DNA from 4 places in the Actinomadura sp. 6N118 genome. Region 1 is predicted to be linked to each of the others. Evidence: riboswitches for the same ligand, from Rfam matches in the RefSeq annotation. Region 1 holds a riboswitch; each other region holds the start of a gene.
What was found. Region 1 has a riboswitch for cobalamin ahead of ACH34W_RS39695 (CbtB domain-containing protein). Riboswitches for the same ligand answer to the same signal wherever they lie in the genome.

Region 1 (5,420 bases):
ATCCCGGCGCCGGCCGGGTCATCGGCATCGACGTCGGCCGGGAGTGGGTGCGGGCCGCGCTGTCCGGCCTGGACGGCGAGCCGATCGTCCGGCGCGACGTCCGCTCCCAGGCGCGGAACGGGGACACGCTGATCGAGCAGCTGGCCGGCCTGGTGACCGAGCTCTCCGCCGAGGCGGGGATCGCGCCCGCCGACGTCACCTACATCGTGCTCGGTACCCCCGGCGTGCACGACGTCGAGAACGAGAGGCTGCGGCTGGCGCCCAACCTGCCCGGCTGGGACCGGCCTGGCACGACCGGGCGGCTGGCCGAGCGGCTGCCCGCCCCGTTCCTCATCGAGAACGACATCGCCCTCGCCGCCCTCGGGGAGCAGGCCCACGGCCTCGGCGAGGGCATCTCCGACTTCGCGTTCCTGTCGGTCGGCACCGGCATAGGGATGGGCATCGTCCTGGAGGGCAAGCTGTTCCGCGGGTCCCGGGGCGCAGCGGGCGAGGTGGCGTTCCTGCCGTTCGGTGAGAGCGATCCCCTTACCCACACGCCGGGTGCGCGGCGGCACGGCATGCTCGAGAGCGTGCTGTCAGCCGCCGGGCTCGTCGCCACCGCACGCAGGCTCGGCATGCCCGGGCGCCCGACGGTCAAGAAGGTGTACGACGCGGCGCGGGCGGGCGACCCGATCGCGCTGGAGGCGGTGCGCTACGAGGCGGGCAACATCGCCCGGGCGCTGGCCAGCGTCATCGCGCTGCTCGACCCCGAGCTGGTGATCATCGGGGGCGGGCTGGGCCAGCACGGGGTGGATGTGCTCCTGGACGCCGTACGCGAGCGGCTGACCGACATGACCCCGCTCGATCCGCCGCCGATCGAGCCGTCGGTGCTGGCCGAGGAGGCCACCGTGCTCGGCGCGCTCGCCACCGGGCTGTCCACCGCCATCGACATCGTCTTCAACCGCGCCGTCGGCGAACCGGCGGTCGGCTGATGACGGACGTGATCGCGGCGATCCGTGCGGCCGCGGAACTGGGCCCGTACTTCGAGATCGTCACCGACCCGGCCGAGGAGGCCGACCCGACTTGGCGCCCGCTGCCCGAGAAGGATCCGGACCGCCTGCTCGGGCTCATCGACGCGTACGCCCAGCGGCTCGGCACGGACGAGCGCCGCGTGGCGGCCTCGATCCTCTTCCAGGGCCTGGCATCCCGCCTCTGGTCGCCCGTGGTGGCCGCCGCGGCGCTGGGCGCCGTACCCGACCTGTCGAGTCTCCACTGGCGATGGGCCCCAGGGGCGCCGATCGCGCTCTGGCTGGCCCAACCCTCGGGGTGGCCCCGGTCGGCGGACCGCCTCTACGAGACGGTCGTGACCGGCCAGCTCCAGCCGTTGCGCGAGACGATGCTCCAGGTCGTACGCCTGGCCGACGGGCTTCTCTGGGGGAACGCGGCGTCGGCCCTGGCCGGAACGCTCCGCGCTGGAACGCTCCGGCCGGACCTGGCCGCGCCGCTGAACACCCTCGTCCGGGATCTGTTCTCCCGTGACCCGCTCACCGGCACGGGCTCGTTCGAACAGGGCCGGGGCTTCGTGCGACGCAGCTGCTGCCTCTACTACCGCGTCCCGCCCGGCGGCGAGATGTGCGGTGACTGCGTGCTCCTGACTCGTTGAAAGGCGCGCTCGGTGAGGGCCCCGAAGAGCAGGCCCAACGTCGCCCACAGCACCACCTGGATCCCCAGCGAGGCGATCCGGAAGTCCCACAACACGGTGGCCGGGAAACCGTCGGCGACCGCGTCCGGCTTGGGTGTGAGCCGGTAGACGACCCCGACCACGACGGCGAAGCCCACGGTGGCCGCGATCGTCGCGTTCCAGATCCCGAGCCTCGGCAGCAGCCGGCGCTGGACGATCACCGCGGCGGCGGTTGCCAGCACGCCGAGCGCCACCACGCCGAAGTAGAGCGCCGTCCGGCCGCCGATCGTGTCCGGATTGCCGACCGCCGGGGGTGTGGGCGGGTACTTCAGGAACGGCACGACCACGACGGCCACGAAGCCGCCGAGGGCGACCAGCGCCGCCGTCGCGCGGGCGCCGAGAGCACCGATCCTGCCGTACGCGAACGCGAACGCGATGGCGAAGAGCCCGCCGACAGCCACGCCGTAGACCACCATCGCCGTGATCAGGCCGGTGGTCTTCTGGACGGTGCGGCTGACCACCTCGGCCTCGCCGCCGTGGTGGTGCGCGGCGGCCTGCGCCTCCTCGAACGAGATGGCGTGCCCCACCTGCGGTTCACCGTAGATCCAGGCGATCACGAGCGCGAGCGCCGCCGCGGCGAGCCCGGCGAGCATGCCGCGGATGAGAAGAGAGCGCATCATCAGTGGCAGGGGAACCCGAGAAGGTGCCGGCCGTCGTGCGTGAACTCGTGCACCCAGGTGCCGCTGAACAGCGAGGTGGCGCCCTGTTCGGCACCGATGAAGTAGATGAGGACGAGGCCCAGCACGGCGGCGAAGACCGCCCACGGCAGGATCTCGCGGACGGGGACGCGCAGCGGAACGGGCGGCGTCTGGACTTGCGTCGCAGGTACGGCTGACTGGGCCATGGGGTCTCCTCACGGGGTGCACTCGCCCCGGTGACGGGAGGACGGCAGGTCAGTTCCTGACTTCCGGGACCCCGGAGGGCCTATCGGACACAGTGGCGGGACCGTCCTGGAATCGCACCAGGTTCCTGCGCACTGCCGCCTCGCTTGTGAACTTGTCCTGGAGAGCGTCTCCTTCGCCAAGGTGCACGTCAAGTGGGCAAAGGGTGACAAAGACGGAGCGCCGCCTTCACCGCGCCCCCGTACGGCCGGTGAAGACGGAGCTCCCATCTGATGGCGCGTATCGTCACGCGGCGGCCGAACTGGCCGGCGCCCGGCGCAGACCGGGAACGATCAAGGCCAGCGTGACGAACGTCAGGACCAGCCCCACGACGATGACGCCCTTCACCGCCCCCGTGGTGTCGTCGACCAGGAGGCCCGGCACGGCGCCCAGGCCGGAGAGGGCTCGGGTGACCACGACGGCCCACAGACCGGCGCGGCCACCTCGCCAGGCGTGCACCACGCCGGCGAGGGTGACGACGCCGAGGATGGTGGTGATCACGACGACCTCGGGGGGAGGCCCGTCGAGCGCGCCGGTGGCGAGGTCGCCGATCCCGAGCAGGGCGGCGAGCACAAGGCCGATGGTGAACGCGGTGGACTTCATGGGAGATCCCTTCCGTACTGAGGTGGCCTCAGCGTGCGGCCCCCGGACACCCGGACGGCAGGGGGCACGGTGCCGCGCGGCCAGGAGGTGATCCCGGGCGGTCTGGGGCCGTACACCCAGGACAGGGAGGGGTGACCGGCCGCATCATGAGCGCATGGACGCCACCTGGCGCGCCGCGCGCACCGCCCCCACCCGCCCGCTCGCAGTCGGCTTGTTCGTCCTCGCCGCCGCCGGTGTGATCGCCGCGATCGCCGTCAGCGCGGGAAGCGGCCGGGGCTACACGCACGCCCTGGACACCTTCGTCGTGTCGAATTCCGCGATCGGGCTGTCGTTCGCGTTGTGCGGTCTCCTGATCGCCTGGCACCGGCCGCGCAACCCCCTCGGCTGGCTGCTCCTGGCGGACGGAATCGGGCATGCCGTCACGGCCGGGCTGGCCCCGGTGGCCGAGCACGGCGTGGAGGCGGGCTGGCCGGAGTGGCTCGTGCGCACGCTGCTGACCGTCGCCATGTACGCGTGGCCGTGGTCGATCGGGCTGTGCCTGCCCCTGATCCTCCAGCTCTTTCCGGACGGCCGCCCGGCAGGCCCGGTGTTCCGGCGGCTGATGTGGGCCACGGTCGCGACCGCTCCGCTGTTCGTCGTCTCGATGGGTTCTGATCCGGAGGGGCTCGTTCCCGGTCACCCCGGCTACCTGACGCTCGCCGCCCACGACGACCTGGTGCCGCTCTGGACGGTGGCGGAGCTGACCGAGCTCGCCGCGATGCTCACCGGGCTGGTCTCGCTGGCGGTCCGCTACCGGCGCGGTGACGAGACCCTGCGCCGCCAGCTGCTCTGGCTGACGCAGGCGGTGCTGCTGGTCGTCATCGTCCTGGTGCCGTGGGGGGTGTTCCAGGCCGCGCCGATCTACGTGTTGCTGGCGATCCCGCTCGTCCCGGCCGCCATGACGGTGGCGATCATCCGGCACCGGCTGCTGGACATCCGGCTCGTCGTCTCGCGGACCGTCTTGTACGTGCTGCTGACCGCCGGCGTGCTCGCCGCGTACGTCGGGCTGGTCGCGATGTTCGACACGGTGATGCGCCGCGAGGTGGGACTCGGCAGCTCGGCCCTCGCCACCGTGGCGATCGCCGTGGGGTTCAATCCTGTGCGTGTACGGCTCCAGCGGGCCGTGGACCGGGTGCTGTACGGAGACCGTGCCGATCCCGTCCGGGCGGTGTCCCGGGTGGGGGCGCGGCTCGACACCGGCCTGCCGGGCGTGCTGGAGGCCGTCCGGGAGGCGCTGCGCATGCCGTTCGCGGCGTTGCGCGCGCACGACACCGAGATGGCCGCGTCGGGCACCGCGCCGGAGCTCTTGCACACGATCCCGCTCACATACGCCGGAGAACGGGTGGGGGAGCTGGTCGTCGGCCTCCGCCAGGGGGAGAGGCGGCTGGGTGCTCCCGACCGGGCGGTGCTGGAGCTGCTCGCGGCCCCGCTCTCGGTCGCGGTGCACGCCGTCCGGCTGTCGGACGAGCTGCAACGTTCCCGCGAGGCCCTCGTCGTCGCCCGTGAGGAGGAGCGGCGGCGGCTGCGCCGCGACCTGCACGACGGGCTCGGGCCGGTGCTCACCGGTGTCGTCTACAAGGCGGACGCGGCGGGCAACCTGCTCGCCGCCGATCCGGGCGCCGCCCGCGGGCTGGTCGCCGAGCTGCGTGCCGAGACCACGCACGCGATCGAGGACATCCGGCGGCTGGTGTACGACCTGCGCCCGCCCGCGCTGGACGACCTCGGGCTGGCGGGCGCGGTCCGGCAGCGCGCGGCCCAGCTCGACCGCGCCGGCCTTGCCGTCCGTGTCGAGATACCACCGTTGCCGGAGCTGCCCGCGGCGGTCGAGGCCGCCGCGTACCGGATCACGGCCGAGGCCATGACCAACGCGGTGCGGCACTCCGGCGCCGGGCGCGTCGAGGTCCGCATCCACGCCGACGGGCGGCTGCACGTCGAGGTGGCCGACGACGGCGGTGACGGCGCTGGTGAGTGGCGGCCGGGCGTGGGACTGTCGTCCATGCGGGAACGGGCCGCCGAGCTGGGCGGCACATGCACTGCGGGTCCGGGTCCCGGCGGCGGCCGCGTGACCGCCGTCCTTCCCCTGGGGACATCATGATCAGAATCGTGCTGGCGGACGATCATCCGGTGGTGCGCGGCGGACTGCGTGCCCTGCTCGGGTCGATCGAGGGGCTCAGCGT
Region 2 (5,420 bases), on a different contig from region 1:
CCCGACTCGCAGTCGACGACGACCGATGCCATGTCGGTCCGCATGCCCGCCAGCAGCCCCGCAACCGCCGCCGGGTCGGGCCCGTGGGTGGCGCGGCCGTCGGTCACGACCACGAGCAGCGGGCGGCGCGCCGGATCGCGCAGCCGCTCGACGCGCAGCACCTCCGCGGCGCGCAGGAGCCCGGCCGCCAAGGGGGTACGGCCGCCGGTCGCGAGCCGCTCCAGCCGCCGCGCGCCGGCCTCGACCGAGGACGTCGGCGGCAGCGCCAGCTCGGCGTCCGTCCCCCGGAACGTGATCAGCCCGACCTTGTCGCGCCGCTGGTAGGCGTCCAGCAACAGGCTCAGCACCGCGCCCTTGACCGCGCGCATCCGCTGCCGCGCCGCCATCGAGCCGCTCGCGTCCACGACGAAGAGCACCAGGTTGCCCTCGCGCCCCTCCCGTACCGCCTCACGCAGGTCGCCGGCGGTGACGACCAGCCCGGGGCCGCTGCGGCCACGCGCGTGCTGGTGCGGCGCGGCGGCGCGCAGGGTCGCGGCGAGGTGCAGGCCGCGCGATCCGGGCTGCGCGCCTGAGACGCGGCCGTACGGGCTCCGTGCCTTGGAACGGCGGCCGGGCGCACCCATGCCTGTCCCGGGAACGGTGAAGAGCCGGGGCTTGTACGCGGCGTCGGCGGGAGCGGGCTCACTCGGGGCCGCAGACGGTGCCGGTGCCTCTGACGGTGCCGGTGACTCCGACGGCGACGGTGCCGGAGCCTGTCCGTTCGGCTGCTGTTGCTCGTGCTCGCTTCCGGACGCCTGCGGCGGGACGGGACCGTCGCCGTCCTGAGGAGGAGGCCCATCGCCGGGCCCTCCTGGATCGTCATCCGGGGGCTCCGGCTCGCCGTGCTCGCCGTGCTCTTCGAGGACATCGTCGAGCTTCTGCCTGTCCAGGCCGGGGGCGTCGAACGGGTCGCGGCGGCGCCGATGCGGCAGGGCGAGACGCGCGGCCGTCCGTACGTCCTCGGAGGTGACCTCTGTCCGGTCGTGCCAGGCGGCCAGCGCGATCGCGGCGCGGGCGGTCACGAGGTCGGCGCGCAGGCCGTCCACCTCGAACGCGGCGCACACGGCGGTGATCTGACGGAGGGCGGCGTCGGTCAGCTCGACCCCCGCGAGCCTGCTCTGCGCGGCAGCGATCCGTCCGGCCAGCGCGGCCTCGGCCTCGGCCCAGCCCGCAGCGAAGCCCGCCGGGTCGTCCTCGAACCGCAACCGGCGCCGGACGACCTCGGCACGCTCATCGGGATCACGCGTGGCCGCCACCTCGACCGTCAGCCCGAACCGGTCGAGCAGTTGCGGCCGCAGCTCGCCCTCCTCCGGGTTCATGGTGCCGACGAGGAGGAACCGCGCCGCGTGCCGTACGGAGACGCCCTCGCGTTCGACGTACGACTCGCCCATCGCGGCGGCGTCGAGGAGCAGGTCGACGAGATGGTCGTGCAGCAGGTTGACCTCGTCGACGTAGAGCACGCCGCGATGCGCCGCTGCGAGGAGGCCGGGTTCGAAGGCCTTCACGCCCTCGGTCAGCGCCCGTTCGATGTCGAGGGAGCCGGTGAGCCGGTCCTCCGACGCGCCGACCGGCAGCTCCACCAGCCGCGCGGGCCTGCGCTCCGCCGGGTCGCCGGCGTGCGGGCCGTCGGGGCACTCCGGATCGGGATCGCCCGGGTCACAGGAGAAGCGGCAGCCCGGCACGACGCCGACCGGCGGCAGCAGCCCGGCCAGAGCGCGCACGATCGTGGACTTCGCGGTGCCCTTCTCGCCGCGCACCAGCACGCCGCCCACACCGGGCGACACCGCGTTGACGAGAAGGGCCAGTTTGAGATCGTCCATGCCGACGACGGCGGAGAACGGGTACCGGGCGCCGGCGTTCCCGCGGCGGCTCATCGGCACATCAGACAGAGCGGCATGCCACATCGTCCTTCCCTCGGGTGTCCACGCCCGTGGCGGTCTCATCCGACGGTCGGAGTCTCCTGGCTCCCGGATCAACATTCCCCCTCAGCCTTCCAGCGTTGCCGCCGTGGCGCGCGGAGAGGGAACTCCCCTGGTCACAGTTGCGGGACAGCCCCGGAATTGGCGCCGATCGAGTCGGCCCAGCCGCACCGGGTTCCTCCGCGTCCGTCGCAGGCAAGGATCGCACACCCTCGGGGACCGCCCAAGTCGCGGTGGGGTGACAGGCCTATTGGCGGTATGCCAATAACGTGCTCTACTGGTGTCATGCGACGAACCGGTGGACTCCCGTTCCGTCCAGGCGACGTCTCCTGGACGGTCATGCGCGAGCCGGTGCTCGGCCTCGGCGCCGCTCCGACCCTCCTCCTGCAGGTGACCCACCCGCTCGTGGCCGCGGGGGTCGAGCAGTACTCCGACTTCGAGAACGACCCGTTCGCCCGGCTGTGGCGGACGGCCGACATCATGCTCAAGCTCTCGTTCGCCGAGCCCGAGGTCTCCGCCCGCCAATCCGTCAAGCTGCGCCGCATGCACGAACGTGTCAGCGGCGTCTCGGACGAGGGTGTCCGCTACCGCGCCCTGGACCCCGACCTCCTGCTCTGGGTCTGGGCGACGCTGGTGCACAACGGGCTCGATCTCTACCAGCGCACGTTCGGACGGCTGCCGTCGGGCGAACGCGAACGCTTCTACCAGGAGCAGAAGCTGATCGCGTACGCGTGCGGGGTACCCGAAGGCCACTGCCCTGTCGTCTACGAAGACTTCCGCGCTTACTTCGACCGGGTCGTCCGGGAGGAACTGCGCCCGACCACCGTCTCGGCCAAGCTGCTCGACACCCGCCGCAGGCTGCCCATGCCCTGGCCGCTCGGCCCCGCGTACCTCCAGCTCAACCTGCTCGCCGCCGGAGCGCTCCTGCCACGCTCGCTGCGGCGTGAGCTGGGCATCCCGTGGAGCCGGTCACGGTCCCTCGCGTTCGCCTCGCTCGTCGAGGCCAACAAGACGGCGTCCAAGGTCGTGCCCGCGTCCGTACGGCACCGCCCCACCGACTATCTCGTGGCCCGGGAACGGCCTCTGCGGCTCTTCGGGCAAGGCCGGCGCCGGGCGGCATAGGCTGCCTGCGTGCCCTCTCCGTCTTCACGCCGTCCCTCCAGGGCGGGCTATCAGCGGCTTCCCAGGGATGAACGGCGCGACCAGATCCTCGGTGTGGCACGCCGGATGTTCACGGAAGTCCCGTACGCCGACGTCTCCACCGCCGCGATCGCACGCGAGGCAGGTGTCCAGCGCGGGCTGATCCACTACTACTTCGGCACGAAACGTGAGCTCTTCCTGGAGGTCGTGCGCGGGCTCACGGTCAGCTACGCCGGGCAGGCCCCGCCTGCCGACCCCACGCTGCCGCTGGAAGAGACGGTCGACCTGTGCGTCCACCTGTTCCTGGACGCAGCCGAGTCCAACGCCGACACCTGGCTCGCCGCTCTCGACGCGGAAGGCTTCGGCCAGGACCCGGAGCTCCGGCGCATCGTCAACAAGACCCGCGACGCCACCGTCGAGCACATGCTCACGTTGCTCCACGTCCCTGAACCGACCGACACCCTGCGCGCCGTCCTCCGCACGTACTCCGGGCTGGCCGAAGTCGCGACCCGGCAGTGGCTCCAGGAGAAGACGCTCAGCCGCGCCCAGGTCCACAAGTTGCTGGCCGGCTCGCTGCTCGTCCTCGTCAGAGAAATCGCACCCGCGGTAGAACGGGCCTGAGCCCGACCCACCGCCAGGCAGCGCCCGCCACAGCCGACACTCAGCCCAGCCAACGCCTAGCTCAGCCGACAACCGGCTGCCTCAGGCGACGCCCGGCTGGGGTGGGGCGTCGTCTGACGAAGTCGTCGGGCCCGACGGGCTCAGGAACGTGGCTGCGGCGGCGGGCACGGGGACCGCGAACCAGACCGCCTTGCCAGGGACCGGAGGACCCAGCCGGGAGAGGGTGTGGAGCACCCCCCAGCGGCCCTCGGACAGCTCACGGACGATGCTGAGGCCGCGGCCGCAGTCGCCGGACGTCCATGAATAGCCGGGCAGGCGCGCGTCGGCATGGCCGTCGAAGACGGCGCAGCGGACCTCGCGCACGGCCGGCGGGGACGCCGTGGTGGGAGCGATCCGGGCACCCGATCGTTCACCCAGATAGAGCCAGAGCTCGTGCGGCCCGTAATCGGCCGCGTGCTGATGCGCGTTGGTCACCAGCTCGCTCACCATCAGCTGGGCGTCACCGACCATGCCCCGGTCGACCCCGAAGGTGGTGAGCGCTTCGGCCAGCACCGACCGCGCGTATCCAGCACATCCAGGGCCACGTGGGAGCGCCCAGACCCATCCAGGGAGCTCCGTATCATCGTCCGTGAACTCAGGCGAAGCCTTCACGGGTCCTCCCGCGGTTACGTTCCGAATTGCGCGGCCACGTACTGCTCCGTTACTTTCCGTCCCCGAACGGTCACGTTTTCAGCGTCGCGTGAGATTCTCATCCCCGCAACTCTCTTCGCGAGATTGCTCTTACCGGCTTCCGCAATCACGTTGTACTGGACCGTCCGGATACGGGACTCTCACCTCTATGACCTACCGGCCCACGGTGCGCGGCCGCCGGCTTGCACGGGAGCTTCGCAGGATGCGGGACGAGCAGGGACTCACCCTGCAGGACGTGGCCGACCGGCTCGGCTGGTCGCGGGCCACGGTCTCGCGACTGGAAACGGGGCAGACCAGGCCACGGCACGGCGACATCGCCGACATCCTCGATCTGTACGGCGTGCCCAGCCCCGACCGCGACGCCTACATCAACCTCGCCAAGGAGGCCGGCCAGCGCGGCTGGTGGACCGCCTACGCGGACGTCTTCGCCGGCAGTTACGTGGCACTGGAGGACGAGGCGTCTCAGATCTGCTCGTGGGACGCCCAGCTCGTCCATGGTCTGCTGCAGACGGAGGACTATGCCCGCGCGGTCATCACCGCCGGCCGGATGCTCCCGAACAGTACCGAGATCGAACGCCGCATCGCCGCCCGCAAGGCCCGGCAGGCCCTCCTCAACCGCGCCAGCGCGCCGCGCCTCGACGTCATCCTGGACGAGGCGATCCTCTACCGCCCGATCGGCGGGCAGAGCGTCATGACAGCGCAGCTCGAATCGCTCGCCGAGTCGACCCGGCGCCCCCAGGTGACGATCCATGTGCTCCCGCGCAGCGCGGGCGAGCACGCCGGGCTGGACGGCCGTTTCACGATCCTGTCGTTCCCGGACCCCGCCGACCCTGATATCGCCTACGTAGAGGGCACTATGGGTGACGTTTATCTCGAAAGCGCGGAGGCAATAGCCCAACATAGGGCCAGATTCGACCGCGTCACCGCCCTGGCCCTCTCCCCGGAGGAGTCCGCACGCCTCCTCCACGAGGCAGCAAGGAGCGGCAGCACGTGAACCAGCAGCACGTGAAC
Region 3 (5,420 bases), on a different contig from region 1:
GCTGGGGCTCGCCGCCGAACGGGCCGACGGCACCATCCTGTGGATGACGGGGCCGACGACCGTGCGCGAGCACATCGCACCGACGATCACGGCGGCGGCGCAGGCCGCGGGACGCCCGGCGCCGCGGATCGTGTGCGTGCTGCCGGTGGGCGTCACGGGCGACGTCGCGGCGGCGAAGGAGCGGGCGGCCAAGGCGTTCGAGGTGTACGGGACGCTGCCGTCCTACCGGGCGATGATGGACCGGGAGGGCGCGGACGGCCCGGCCGACCTGGCCATCGTGGGCGACGAGGACACGGTCGGCGCCAAGCTCGACGAGCTCGCCAAGGCCGGTGTCACCGACTTCGTGGCGGGCGAGTTCCTGCCGCGCGACGAGGCCGCCCGCACCCGTGACTTCCTCAAGTCGCTCAATCGGTAGCGATGACCTCGTAGAGGTTGCCGGTCATGTCGGCGAAGTAGATCCCCTTGGCGCCCAAGGGGTGGTTCCCGTCGACACGGCCGTTGTCAGGATGAGCCGGATGGTCGCCGAAGGGCGCGCCCCGTTCGCGGAGGCGTGCCAGGACGGCGTCGAACGTGGCCGGGTCGACATCGAACGCCAGATGGTGGCCCGGCTCGTCCGGCGCGGACACGAAGTCGAGCGTGAGCCCGTCGTTCACCTTGATGGGGACGAAGTGCGGGGCGTACGGGTGGGGGCCCGTGAACTCCAGGCCCATGACGGCGGCGAAGAAGCGGGCGGCCTCCTCGTTGTCGGCGGCCGGGACGATGGTGTGGTTGAGGCTGATCGTCATGCTCGTTCTCCTTCGGCGAGCGCCCCGTACAGGAACACCTGGAGCGTCTCCTCCAGGGACGGGACGGGTTGTGCGGGCGGACGGGCACGGCCGAAGACCAGGCCCATGAACATGGCCGCGATCTGCTCCGGAGGCAGCCGCAGCACGTCGCGTTCTGGCTCGAACAGCTCCGTCAGCGCCTCCACGGTCGACCTCATGGCCGAGTCGCGATCGAGGGCGGCCGTGTCGCTCTGGGGTGCCGACTCCCCAGACCCCCCGGGGCCCTCCGCTCCGCCGCCGGCGTGACGGCCTCGGTCGTGGCGGCCTCGGTCGTGGCGGCCGGTGGCGTGCAGGGCGCCGATGACCAGGCCCAGACGTTCGATGTAGGCCTCCATCGCGGCGGCGGCCTCGCGGAGCCGTGCGGGCAGGGGCTGGTCGAGGGAGATGTCGGCGAGCTCCGCCAGAACGTGGTCGGCGCGCAGGGCCTCGGCGACGCAGGCGTCCAGCAGTGCGTCCTTGTCGGCGAACACGCGGAAGATCGTCGCCTCGCCGATGCCGGCGGCGCGCGCGATCTGGCCGGTGGTCACGGCGGTGCCGTGCTCGGCGACCAGCGGCAGCGCGGTCCGGATGATCATCTCGCGGCGTTGCTCGGGGCTCATGCCGGGCGCGCGGCGGCGGGTCGGTCGTTCCACCATGCCGGGGAGGCTACGGAGTGAGTACTCACTCCGTCAAGCTCGAGGCCGTGACGAGGGGCTCCGGCGGCTGCTGCTAACGTTGCGGTTCACGCGCGTCATGGAGCGAAGTCCGGTGTGATCCCGGCGCTGTCCCGCAACTGTGATGCCCTTCGAGGATTCCCTCCCGAACGGCCGAGCCAGGTCGCCTCCGCACGCGCCGATGACACTCGACCCTCGCGGAAGGGGCGATCCGTCTCCCACGGGTCACGCCTTCCGGCCAGCCTTGGAGGCCCCCTTGCGACCCGCACCGAGACCCGCAGTGAAACCCGCGCTGAGGCCCGCGCTGAGGCCCGCTCTGAGGCCTGCGCCGAGGCTCGCGCTGAGGCACGTGCGTTCCCTGCGCGCCGCCGTTCTGGTCGGTGTGATGGCGTTGTCCGCCGCCGCGTGCGGCGACACGACCGAGTCCGGCGGCGACAAGGCCTCCGGCGCCGCGGGCAAACCGGTCACCGTCCAGGCTGCCAACGGCGCGGTCACGATCCCCGCGACGCCCAAGCGGATCGTGTCGCTGTCCCCGACCCACACCGAGACGCTCTTCGCCATCGGCGCGGGCAAACAGGTCGTCGCGGCCGACGAGTACTCCACCTTCCCGGCCGGGGTGCCCAAGACCAAGCTCTCGGGCTTCAAGCCCAACGCCGAGGCGATCATCGGGTACAAGCCCGATCTGGTGGTGCTGTCGGACGACCTGGACGGCATCGTGAAGGCGCTGACCAAGGTCAAGATCCCCGTCCTGCTGGAGCCCGCGCCGACCAAGCTGGACGAGGCGTACGACGAGATCACCGACCTGGGCCAGGCCACCGGCCGCGCAGCCGACGCCAAGAAGCTCACCGACGGCATGCGCACGAGCATCCAGCAGGCCGTCGCGGCGGCCAAGCCCGGCGCCGCAGGCAAGCCTGCCGGGAAGCAGCTCAGCTACTACCACGAGCTCGACAACCAGCTCCACACCGTGACGTCCAAGACGTTCATCGGCCAGGTGTACGGGCTGTTCGGGCTGAGCAACGTCGCCGATAAGGCCGAGAAGGCGGCCGGCGGCTACCCGCAGCTGTCCCGCGAATACCTGCTCAAGAGCAACCCTGACCTCATCTTCCTGGCCGACACCAAGTGCTGCGGGCAGAACGAGGCAGCCGTCGCCAAGCGGAGCGGCTGGCAGGACCTCACCGCCGTCAAGGACAAGAGCGTGATCCCCCTCGACGACGACATCGCCTCCCGCTGGGGCCCGCGCCTGCCCGAGTTCGTCAAGGTCATCGGGGCCGCGGTGCAGAAGGCGTCCGCCGGCGCGTGACACCGGCTCGGCTGCGGCCTCTTCAGTTCGGCGGCGCCGTCGCGGTGCTGGCGGCGACGATGCTCGCCGCCCTCTTGGTGGGCGCGGCCGACCTTCCGGTGACCGGCGTCGTGAAGGCGCTGCTCGACCGGGTGCCGTTCGTCGACGCCGACTCGGGACTGAGCACCGTCGAGCGGAACGTGCTGTTCGAGTTGCGGCTGCCCCGGGTGTTGCTGGGCGCGATGGTGGGCGGGCTGCTGGCCATCGCGGGTGCCGGTTACCAGGGGGTCTTCCGCAACCCGCTCGCCGACCCGTACCTGCTCGGCGCCGCCGCGGGGGCCGGGGTCGGCGCCACGCTGGTGATCGTGGTGGTCCCGGGCGACCCGGCGTTCGCGATCCCGCTCGCGGCCTTCGTCGGCGCGATCTCCGGGGTGTTCCTGGCGTACGCGCTCGGGAGCACGGCGGGCCGGGGGAACGGGCCGGGCGCCGCCACGCTCGTGCTCGCCGGGGTGGCGGTGTCGAACTTCCTCGCCGCCGTGCAGACGTTCCTGCAGCAGGCGAACGCGGAGGAGCTGCAGCGGATCTTCTCGTGGATCCTGGGCGGGCTGGGCCTGGCCGACTGGCCCACGCTCGCCATGATCGCCCCGTACGCGCTCGTCTCGACGGTCGTGCTGCTCCTGCACGGGCGGCTGCTGGACGTGCTCAGCGTCGGCGAGGAGGAGGCCAACTCGCTGGGTGTGTCGGCCGCGCGCGTGCGGCTGATCGTGCTCATCGCGGCGTCGCTGGCCACGGCGTGCGCGGTGGCGGTCAGCGGCCTGATCGGGTTCGTCGGGATCGTGGTCCCGCACGCCGTGCGGCGGCTCGCGGGCGGCTCGTACCGCGTGGTGCTCCCGCTCTCGCTGCTGCTCGGCGCCGCGTTCCTGGAGCTGGCCGACCTCGTCGCCCGTACGGTCGTCGCCCCCGGGGAGCTTCCCTTGGGCGTGGTGACGGCGTTCGTGGGCGCGCCGTTCTTCGTGGTCATCCTGCGCGCAACCCGCAGGCAGGTGGACACATGACGATCGCGGTACGGGACCTGAACGTGGAACTGGACGGCCGTCCGGTGCTCAAGGGCGTCTCGCTGGAGGTGCCCGGCGGGTCGTGGACGGCCGTCATCGGGCCGAACGGCGCGGGCAAGTCCACGTTGCTCCGCGCGATCCTCGGCCTGCGGCCCGGACGCGGCGAGGTCGAGGTGGCGGGCACCGACCTGCGCACGCTCAAGCCGCGCCAGCGCGCGCGAGTCGTCGCGTACGCGCCGCAGATCCCCAACCTGCCGGTCGGCATGACGGTCTTCGACTACACGCTGCTCGGCCGCTCCCCCTACATCCCGCACCTGGGCCGCGAGAGCACGCATGACCGGGCGGTCGCGTCCGAGGTGCTCGAACGCCTGGACCTGACCGGGCTGGCCGCGCGTCCCCTCGACCATCTGTCCGGTGGCGAGCGCCAGCGGGTGGTGCTCGCCCGCGCGCTCGCGCAGCAGACCTCGGTGTTGCTGCTCGACGAGCCGACCACGGCGCTCGACATCGGCCACCAGCAGCAGGTCATGGAACTGATCGACCAGCTCCGGCTGGCCGACGAGCTGACGGTGGTGACGACGATCCACGACCTGACGCTGGCCGGGCAGTACGCGGATCGCCTCATCCTGCTGTCGGCGGGTCAGGTGGCGGCGGCCGGTCCACCCTCGGAGGTGCTGACGGCGACGGCGATCTCAGAGCATTTCGACGCGCGCGTGCGCGTCTCCCCTGGGCCCGAGGGCCGTCCGAACCTCTCCCTGGAGCGCCCATGAAATTGGAAAAGCGTCCCTGACCTTGGACAAGGTCGTGCACCGGCCGCCGCCCCGGTGCGGCGGCCGGTGCTGGGCCGATGCTTGGAAGAACGCGTCACCTCCTCCCTGGGTCGCCGGCCTGGGGGTCGGTCAGCCGGCGTGTGGCAGTCGTAGTTCGTGGAGAGAGTGGATTCCGGTCGGCGGCTCCGGCTCGACCGGTGCCCGCATCCCGTTGTACTGCTGCTCAGCGCTGCGGCCCGCGATCTGGGTGAGGGTGTCGATGTGGCGGCGCGCCCGGTCGGCCTCGGACCGCGCGGCGTCGCGTTCGCCGGTGAGCGCCTGGACGGCCGCGCGCAGCTCGTCCACCGCCTGCGAGAGATGCCAGTTGTGCTGCTCCACGTCCTGCAGCCGGGCCTGGATCTGGTCGCGGTCGGCGACGGCCTGCCCTCGCTTGGTCTCGGCGTCGCGTACGGCTGAACGCAGGTCCTCGGCGGACCGCCTGGCCGAGGCCGCCTCGATGCGCTGTCCTTCGACCGTCGTCTCGGTCTCGGAGAGCCGCGAGTGCAACGTGACCAGCTCGGCGCGGGCGGCCTCCAGCGCCGCGAGCAGTTCGCCCTCGCGCTCGACCACATGGTCGCGTTCGCTCTCCGCCGCGAGCCGCGCGGCCGTCGCCTGTTCGAGGGCCTGCCTGGCCTCATGGGATTCGCGGGTGGCGCTGTCACGTTCGGCGATCGCCTTGTCGGCCTCGCTCCGCGCCGTCGTGACGGCGTTCTCGGCGTGGTCCGCCCGGGCTCGGGCCAGGGTGGCCTCCTGCCAGGCGGACTGCGCCTGGCGCTGTGAGGCGTCGCGTTCGTCCTGCGCGG
Region 4 (5,420 bases), on a different contig from region 1:
TGCCCGGCAGGCCGTCGCCGCACAGGTCGTACGCGAACGCCATCTCGGCCTCGACGGCCTCCTCCAGCATCCGCGTGACCTGCTCGTTCAGCTGGGTGTCGAAGAGGCCCGGCTCCTCCGCCCGCACAGTGTCGACGACCGAGAACGCGAACTCCATGTGCATCGATTCGTCCCGGAAGACCCAGTTGGTGCCGGAGGCCAGCCCGTTGAGCAGCCCGCGCGACCGGAGCCAGTAGACGTAGGCGAACGCGCCGTAGAAGAACAGCCCCTCGATGCACGCCGCGAAACAGATCAGGTTGAGCAGGAAGGCTCGCCGGTCGTCGGCCGTGCGCAGCTCGTCCAGCTTGCCGATCGAGTCGATCCAGCGGAAGCAGAACTCCGCTTTGGCCCGGATCGAGGGGATGTGCTCGATGGCGGCGAACGCCTTGACGCGTTCGTCGTGATCAGGCAGGTAGGTGTCGAGCAACGTCAGGTAGAACTGGACGTGCACGGCCTCCTCGAACAGCTGCCGCGACAGATAGAGCCGCGCCTCGGGCGCGTTCACGTGCTTGTAGAGGTTGAGCACGAGGTTGTTGGCCACGATCGAGTCACCGGTCGCGAAGAACGCGACCAGCCGGTTGACGAGATGCAGCTCAGCCGGTGTCAGCCGGGCCAGATCGGCGAGGTCAGTGGCGAGATCGACCTCCTCCACCGTCCAGGTGTTGCGGATCGCGGCCCGATAGCGCTCGTAGAAGTCGGGGTAACGCATGGGCCGCAGCGTCAGGTCCATACCGGGATCGAGCAGCATGCTGTGTTCTCCGGTTCGCCCACTCACTGGCAGGCCTCGCAAGCTTCGGGATTTTCGAGAGAGCACACGACCGCCTCGGTCGCGGAGATGGTGGTCTGCGTGATCCGGGTGGCCGGACGTGAACGCAGGTAGTAGGTGGTCTTGAGGCCCGCACGCCACGCGTAGGCGTACATCGAGGACAGCTTCCCGATGGTCGGCGTCTCCATGAAGAGGTTCAGCGACTGGCTCTGGTCGATGTAGGGGGTACGGGCCGCGGCCAGGTCGATCAGCGCCTTCTGGGGCAGCTCCCACGCGGTGCGGTAGAGCTCGCGGTAGGACGCGGGCAGGTCAACGAGGCCCTGGACGGAGCCGTTGGCCTGCTTGACGGCGTCGCGCACGGCGGGCGTCCACAGACCCAGCTTCTTGAGGTCCGCGACCAGGTAGTTGTTGATCTGCAGGAACTCGCCGGACAGCGTCTCGCGCTTGAAGAGGTTGGAGACCTGCGGTTCGACGCACTCGTAGCAGCCCGCGATGGACGCGATCGTGGCGGTCGGCGCGATCGCGATCAGCAGCGAGTTGCGCAGTCCCGTCTCGGCGATCCGTGCGCGCAGCGCCTCCCATTCGGCCCTGCGGCGCGGTGTCGCATCGGGGAAGTGGTCGACGTGCAGCTGACCACGTGCCGTGCGCGTCCGGTCGTACGCGGGGAGCGGCCCATGCTCGGCGGCCAGGTCGGCGGACGCGCCGTACGCGGCCAGGGCGATCTCCTCAGCGATCGACGTGGACAGCTCGCGCGCCTCGGCCGAGTCGAACGGCAGCCGCAGCTTGAAGAAGACGTCGGCGAGGCCCATCACGCCGAGCCCGACCGGACGCCACTTGCGGTTGGCGCCCGCCGCCTCGTCCGTCGGGTAGAAGCCGCGGTCGATCGTCCGGTCGAGGAAGCGCACGGCGGTACGGACGGTCGCGCGGAGCCGCTCCCAGTCCACGCCGTCAGGCCCGGCGTGTGCGGCCAGATTGATCGAGCCGAGATTGCACACGGCGGTCTCGCCGTCGCTGGTGACCTCGATGATCTCGGTGCAGAGATTGGACAGGTGGACCACATTGCCGGGCTCGGCGGTCTGGTTGCAGGCGCGGTTGGCGGCGTCCTTGAACGTCATCCAGCCGTTCCCGGTCTCGGCGAGCGTCCGGATCATCCGGCCGTAGAGGCGCCGTGCCGGGACCTTCCGTACGAACCGTCCCGCGGCCTCGGCGGCCCGGTAGGCGGTGTCGAACTCCGCGCCCCACAGGTCGGCGAGCTCGGGCACCTCCTTGGGGTCGAACAGCGACCAGTCCGCGTCCGCCTCGACCCGGCGCATGAACTCATCGGGGATCCAGTTGGCGAGGTTGAGGTTGTGGGTGCGGCGGGCCTCCTCGCCGGTGTTGTCGCGCAGCTCCAGGAACTCCTCGACGTCGGCGTGCCACGGCTCCAGATAGACACAGGCCGCGCCCTTGCGCCGGCCGCCCTGGTTGACCGCGGCGACCGACGAGTCGAGCGTGCGCAACCACGGCACGATGCCGTTCGAGTGACCGTTGGTGCCACGGATCAGCGAGCCGCGCGACCGCACCTTCGTCCACGAGATGCCGATGCCGCCCGCGTACTTGCTGAGCCGCGCCACCTGCGCGTACCGCTCGTAGATCGACTCCAGCTCGTCGCGCGGCGAGTCGAGCAGGAAGCAGGACGACAGCTGGGAGCGGCGCGCGCCCGAGTTGAAGAGCGTCGGCGAGCTCGGCAGATAGGACAACGTGCTGAGCAGGCCGTACAGCTCGGCGGCCTCCTCGACGGTGTCGGACAACCCGCAGGCCACGCGCAGAAGGAAGTGCTGCGGCCGCTCCAGCACGCGCCGCGAACGCGGGTGCCGCAGCAGATACCGGTCGTACAGCGTGCGCAACCCGAAGTATTCGAAACGATCGTCCGCGGACTCGTCGATCAGGGCGTTCAACGCCTCGGCGTGCACGGCGACGAACTCGGCGGTCGCGTCGTTCAGCAGGCCCTCGGAGTGGGAGGCCGCCACGGAGCCCGCGAACGACCGCACGCCCTCGTCTGCGGCCTCGTCGGCGATCAGTGTGCTCAACAGCCGCGCCGCCACCTTGGAGTACGCGGGTTCGACGGCCACCAGCGCGGCGGCCTCGCCGATCGCCAGCTCCCGCAACCCAGCGGCGCCGAGGTCGTCACCGGCCCGGATGGCGATCAGAACACGCTGCGGATCGGTGTCGGGCAAGCCCGCACACGCGCGGACCACCTCCGCGTCGATGCCGATACGCGGCGGAGCGATCAGTTCCTGTGTCACGTGCTCTCTTCCCTCGCGAGCTCGCCTCGTCAAGGGCGCACGCGAACAAGAGCACGGCTGACCGCCGCAACCTGTCCAGCGACCCTCCCACGAGGCCATGGACCAACAGTTCATGCAGGCAGGTCTTCGGACTCGCGGGCAACACACCTGATGAGGTGCGGCCTAGTGGCCGTCGCTTCCCGGCCCGTCTCGACGGGCCAGTGCTTGATGACGGCGGTCGTTCCCGCTCACCGCTGCGGGGCAGTCCCGGATTTTCACCGGGTTCCCTCTTACGACGCCCCCGCCGACAGGGTGGCCTGCCGCGAGATCACGGGGACTCGGCGTGATCTCGCCGCAGTCCACCCCCGACGGCGGGGGCGAACCAGCACGGGCAAGACCCTACATCTTGGTCGTGACCAAAGCCGACACCCAACATGTTGGGCGTGTCACAGGACGCCGCACCCTGAACCCGGAGGGGGCATGGAGATCACCGGGGAGAGATGGCACGATGGGCCCGCAATGTCGCCACGCCCGTTCTTCCGCCTCGGCAGGGCGGTGGTCTTCACCACCGTCTGCCTGACGCTGGCCACGATCGGGCACTCCCTGACGTCTCCGGCCGAGGTGCCGGCCTGGGCGATCATCGTGGGGTTCGCCGGGTTGCTGGTGGTGGCGGGCGCGCTCGCCGGGCACGAGCGTTCGCTGGCGACCATCACGGGGGGCCTGCTGGGCGGGCAGTTCGTGCTGCACAGCCTGTTCGCGAACGCGTCGGCGCCGGTCGAGCACCACGTCCAGACGGGCATGGCCGCGTCCGAACCGGCACACGGCTCCGGGCTGGGCATGACGCTGGCGCACGTGGTCGCCGCCGTGATCTCGGCCTGGTGGCTGCGGCGCGGTGAACGGACCGCGTGGGCGCTGACCCGGCGGATCGCGGCGCAGGTCGGACGGCCCGTCCGCGATCTGTTCGCCGTTCTCCTCGCCGCCGCTGAACCCGTGGCGCCACCCGTGCGTACCCCTGTGCGACGGGCGCCGGTCCCCATCGGCCCTACCGGTCGCGTGCTGCGGCACGAGGTCGTACGCCGCGGTCCACCGCACCGTTCGAGGGCGCTCGCGCACAGCTGAGCGCCGTACGTCACCGGACGCCGCCCCCGGCACTCCGGCTTCTCCTCGTACCCGCTCGAACGGAGCTCTTCCGCATGTCCATATCGCTGCACGCCCGCAAGGGCGCCGCCGTCACCGGCCTCGCCCTCGTCTCGGTCCTCGGTCTTGCCACCGCCGCGTCCGCCCACGTCACGGTCAACCCCCGCGAGGCCGAGCAGGGCGGATACGTCAAGGTCGCCTTCCGCGTACCGAACGAACGGGACAACGCGGGCACGACCAAGGTCCAGGTCGATCTCCCCATGGACCACCCGCTCTCGTCCGTGTCGGTCCGGCCGACCCCGGGCTGGAAGGTCAAGGTCGAGAAGTCCAAGCTCAAGACCCCGATCAAGGCCCACGGCGGCGAGCTCACCGAGGCCGTCTCCCGTATCACCTGGTCCGGCGGCAAGATCGAGCCCGGCCAGTTCCAGGAGTTCGACGTGTCGATGGGCCAGATGCCCACCGACACCGACCGGCTGATCTTCAAGGCCGAGCAGACCTACTCCGGCGGCGAGGTCGTGAAGTGGGACCAGGTGCCCCAGGCCGGCCAGGAGGAGCCGGAGCACCCGGCCCCGATCCTCAAGCTGACACCCAAGGGAGCCGCGGCCACAGGCGCCGGGGCCTCCGGCGCGCCGACGGTCAAGACGGTGGCGGCCGCCACCTCGTCCGCGAAGGCCGACGACGGCACGGCCCGACTGCTCGGCGGCCTGGGCCTGGCCACCGGGCTCATCGGCATCGCGATCGGCGGGTACGGCATCTCGCGTGCAAGGAGCCAGTCATGACGTTCCCGATCCGTACAGCCCCGACCCGTACCGCCCTGGCCCGTACGGCCTCGATCCGTACCGCCCTGGCCCGTACCGCCGCGGCGGCCGGTGCCGTCAGCGCCGTGCTGGCCCTGACCGCCGCACCCGCCTCCGCCCACACCGCGCTGCGGGACTCCGACCCGAAGGCGAAGTCCACGGTCGAGTCGCCTGCCCAGATCACGCTGACCTACAACCAGCCGGTCACGATCCCACGGGTGATCCTCAGCGACGACAAGGGCAAGCAGCACACTTCGGAAACGCCCAAGGCGGTCGACAACAAGGTCACGCAGCCGGTCGCCGGGACGCTGCCCAACGGCGACTACACCGTGGGCTGGCGGGTCGTCTCGGTCGACGGCCACCCGGTCAGCGGCAGCTTCACGTTCACCGTGAAGGGCTCGTCCGCGCCGACCGGGA

Region 2: linked by a shared signal. The riboswitch ahead of ACH34W_RS29110 (putative cobaltochelatase) and the one ahead of ACH34W_RS39695 (CbtB domain-containing protein) in region 1 are both predicted to bind cobalamin.
Region 3: linked by a shared signal. The riboswitch ahead of ACH34W_RS10235 (ABC transporter substrate-binding protein) and the one ahead of ACH34W_RS39695 (CbtB domain-containing protein) in region 1 are both predicted to bind cobalamin.
Region 4: linked by a shared signal. The riboswitch ahead of ACH34W_RS26475 (ribonucleoside-diphosphate reductase subunit alpha) and the one ahead of ACH34W_RS39695 (CbtB domain-containing protein) in region 1 are both predicted to bind cobalamin.

The regions. Positions count from the first base shown of each region.
Region 1 covers NZ_JBIRAZ010000020.1:8,875-14,294, reverse strand. Annotated here, with positions in the region: gene ACH34W_RS39710 (ROK family protein) at 1-971, shown strand, start outside; gene ACH34W_RS39705 ((2Fe-2S)-binding protein) at 971-1,642, shown strand; gene ACH34W_RS39700 (CbtA family protein) at 1,585-2,340, opposite strand; gene ACH34W_RS39695 (CbtB domain-containing protein) at 2,340-2,564, opposite strand; cobalamin riboswitch at 2,594-2,735, opposite strand; gene ACH34W_RS39690 (hypothetical protein) at 2,848-3,204, opposite strand; gene ACH34W_RS39685 (histidine kinase) at 3,359-5,338, shown strand; gene ACH34W_RS39680 (response regulator) at 5,335-5,420, shown strand, end outside.
Region 2 covers NZ_JBIRAZ010000012.1:35,211-40,630, reverse strand. Annotated here, with positions in the region: gene ACH34W_RS29110 (putative cobaltochelatase) at 1-1,913, opposite strand, end outside; cobalamin riboswitch at 1,993-2,139, opposite strand; gene ACH34W_RS29105 (oxygenase MpaB family protein) at 2,244-3,080, shown strand; gene ACH34W_RS29100 (TetR/AcrR family transcriptional regulator) at 3,090-3,719, shown strand; gene ACH34W_RS29095 (ATP-binding protein) at 3,801-4,271, opposite strand; gene ACH34W_RS29090 (helix-turn-helix domain-containing protein) at 4,558-5,403, shown strand; gene ACH34W_RS29085 (DUF397 domain-containing protein) at 5,400-5,420, shown strand, end outside.
Region 3 covers NZ_JBIRAZ010000003.1:539,338-544,757, forward strand. Annotated here, with positions in the region: gene ACH34W_RS10220 (LLM class F420-dependent oxidoreductase) at 1-415, shown strand, start outside; gene ACH34W_RS10225 (VOC family protein) at 405-785, opposite strand; gene ACH34W_RS10230 (TetR/AcrR family transcriptional regulator) at 782-1,459, opposite strand; cobalamin riboswitch at 1,525-1,666, shown strand; gene ACH34W_RS10235 (ABC transporter substrate-binding protein) at 1,827-2,777, shown strand; gene ACH34W_RS10240 (FecCD family ABC transporter permease) at 2,774-3,811, shown strand; gene ACH34W_RS10245 (ABC transporter ATP-binding protein) at 3,808-4,578, shown strand; gene ACH34W_RS10250 (hypothetical protein) at 4,708-5,420, opposite strand, start outside.
Region 4 covers NZ_JBIRAZ010000010.1:226,464-231,883, forward strand. Annotated here, with positions in the region: gene ACH34W_RS26470 (ribonucleotide-diphosphate reductase subunit beta) at 1-787, opposite strand, end outside; gene ACH34W_RS26475 (ribonucleoside-diphosphate reductase subunit alpha) at 811-3,090, opposite strand; cobalamin riboswitch at 3,190-3,405, opposite strand; gene ACH34W_RS26480 (MFS transporter) at 3,550-4,188, shown strand; gene ACH34W_RS26485 (YcnI family protein) at 4,263-4,985, shown strand; gene ACH34W_RS26490 (copper resistance protein CopC) at 4,982-5,420, shown strand, end outside.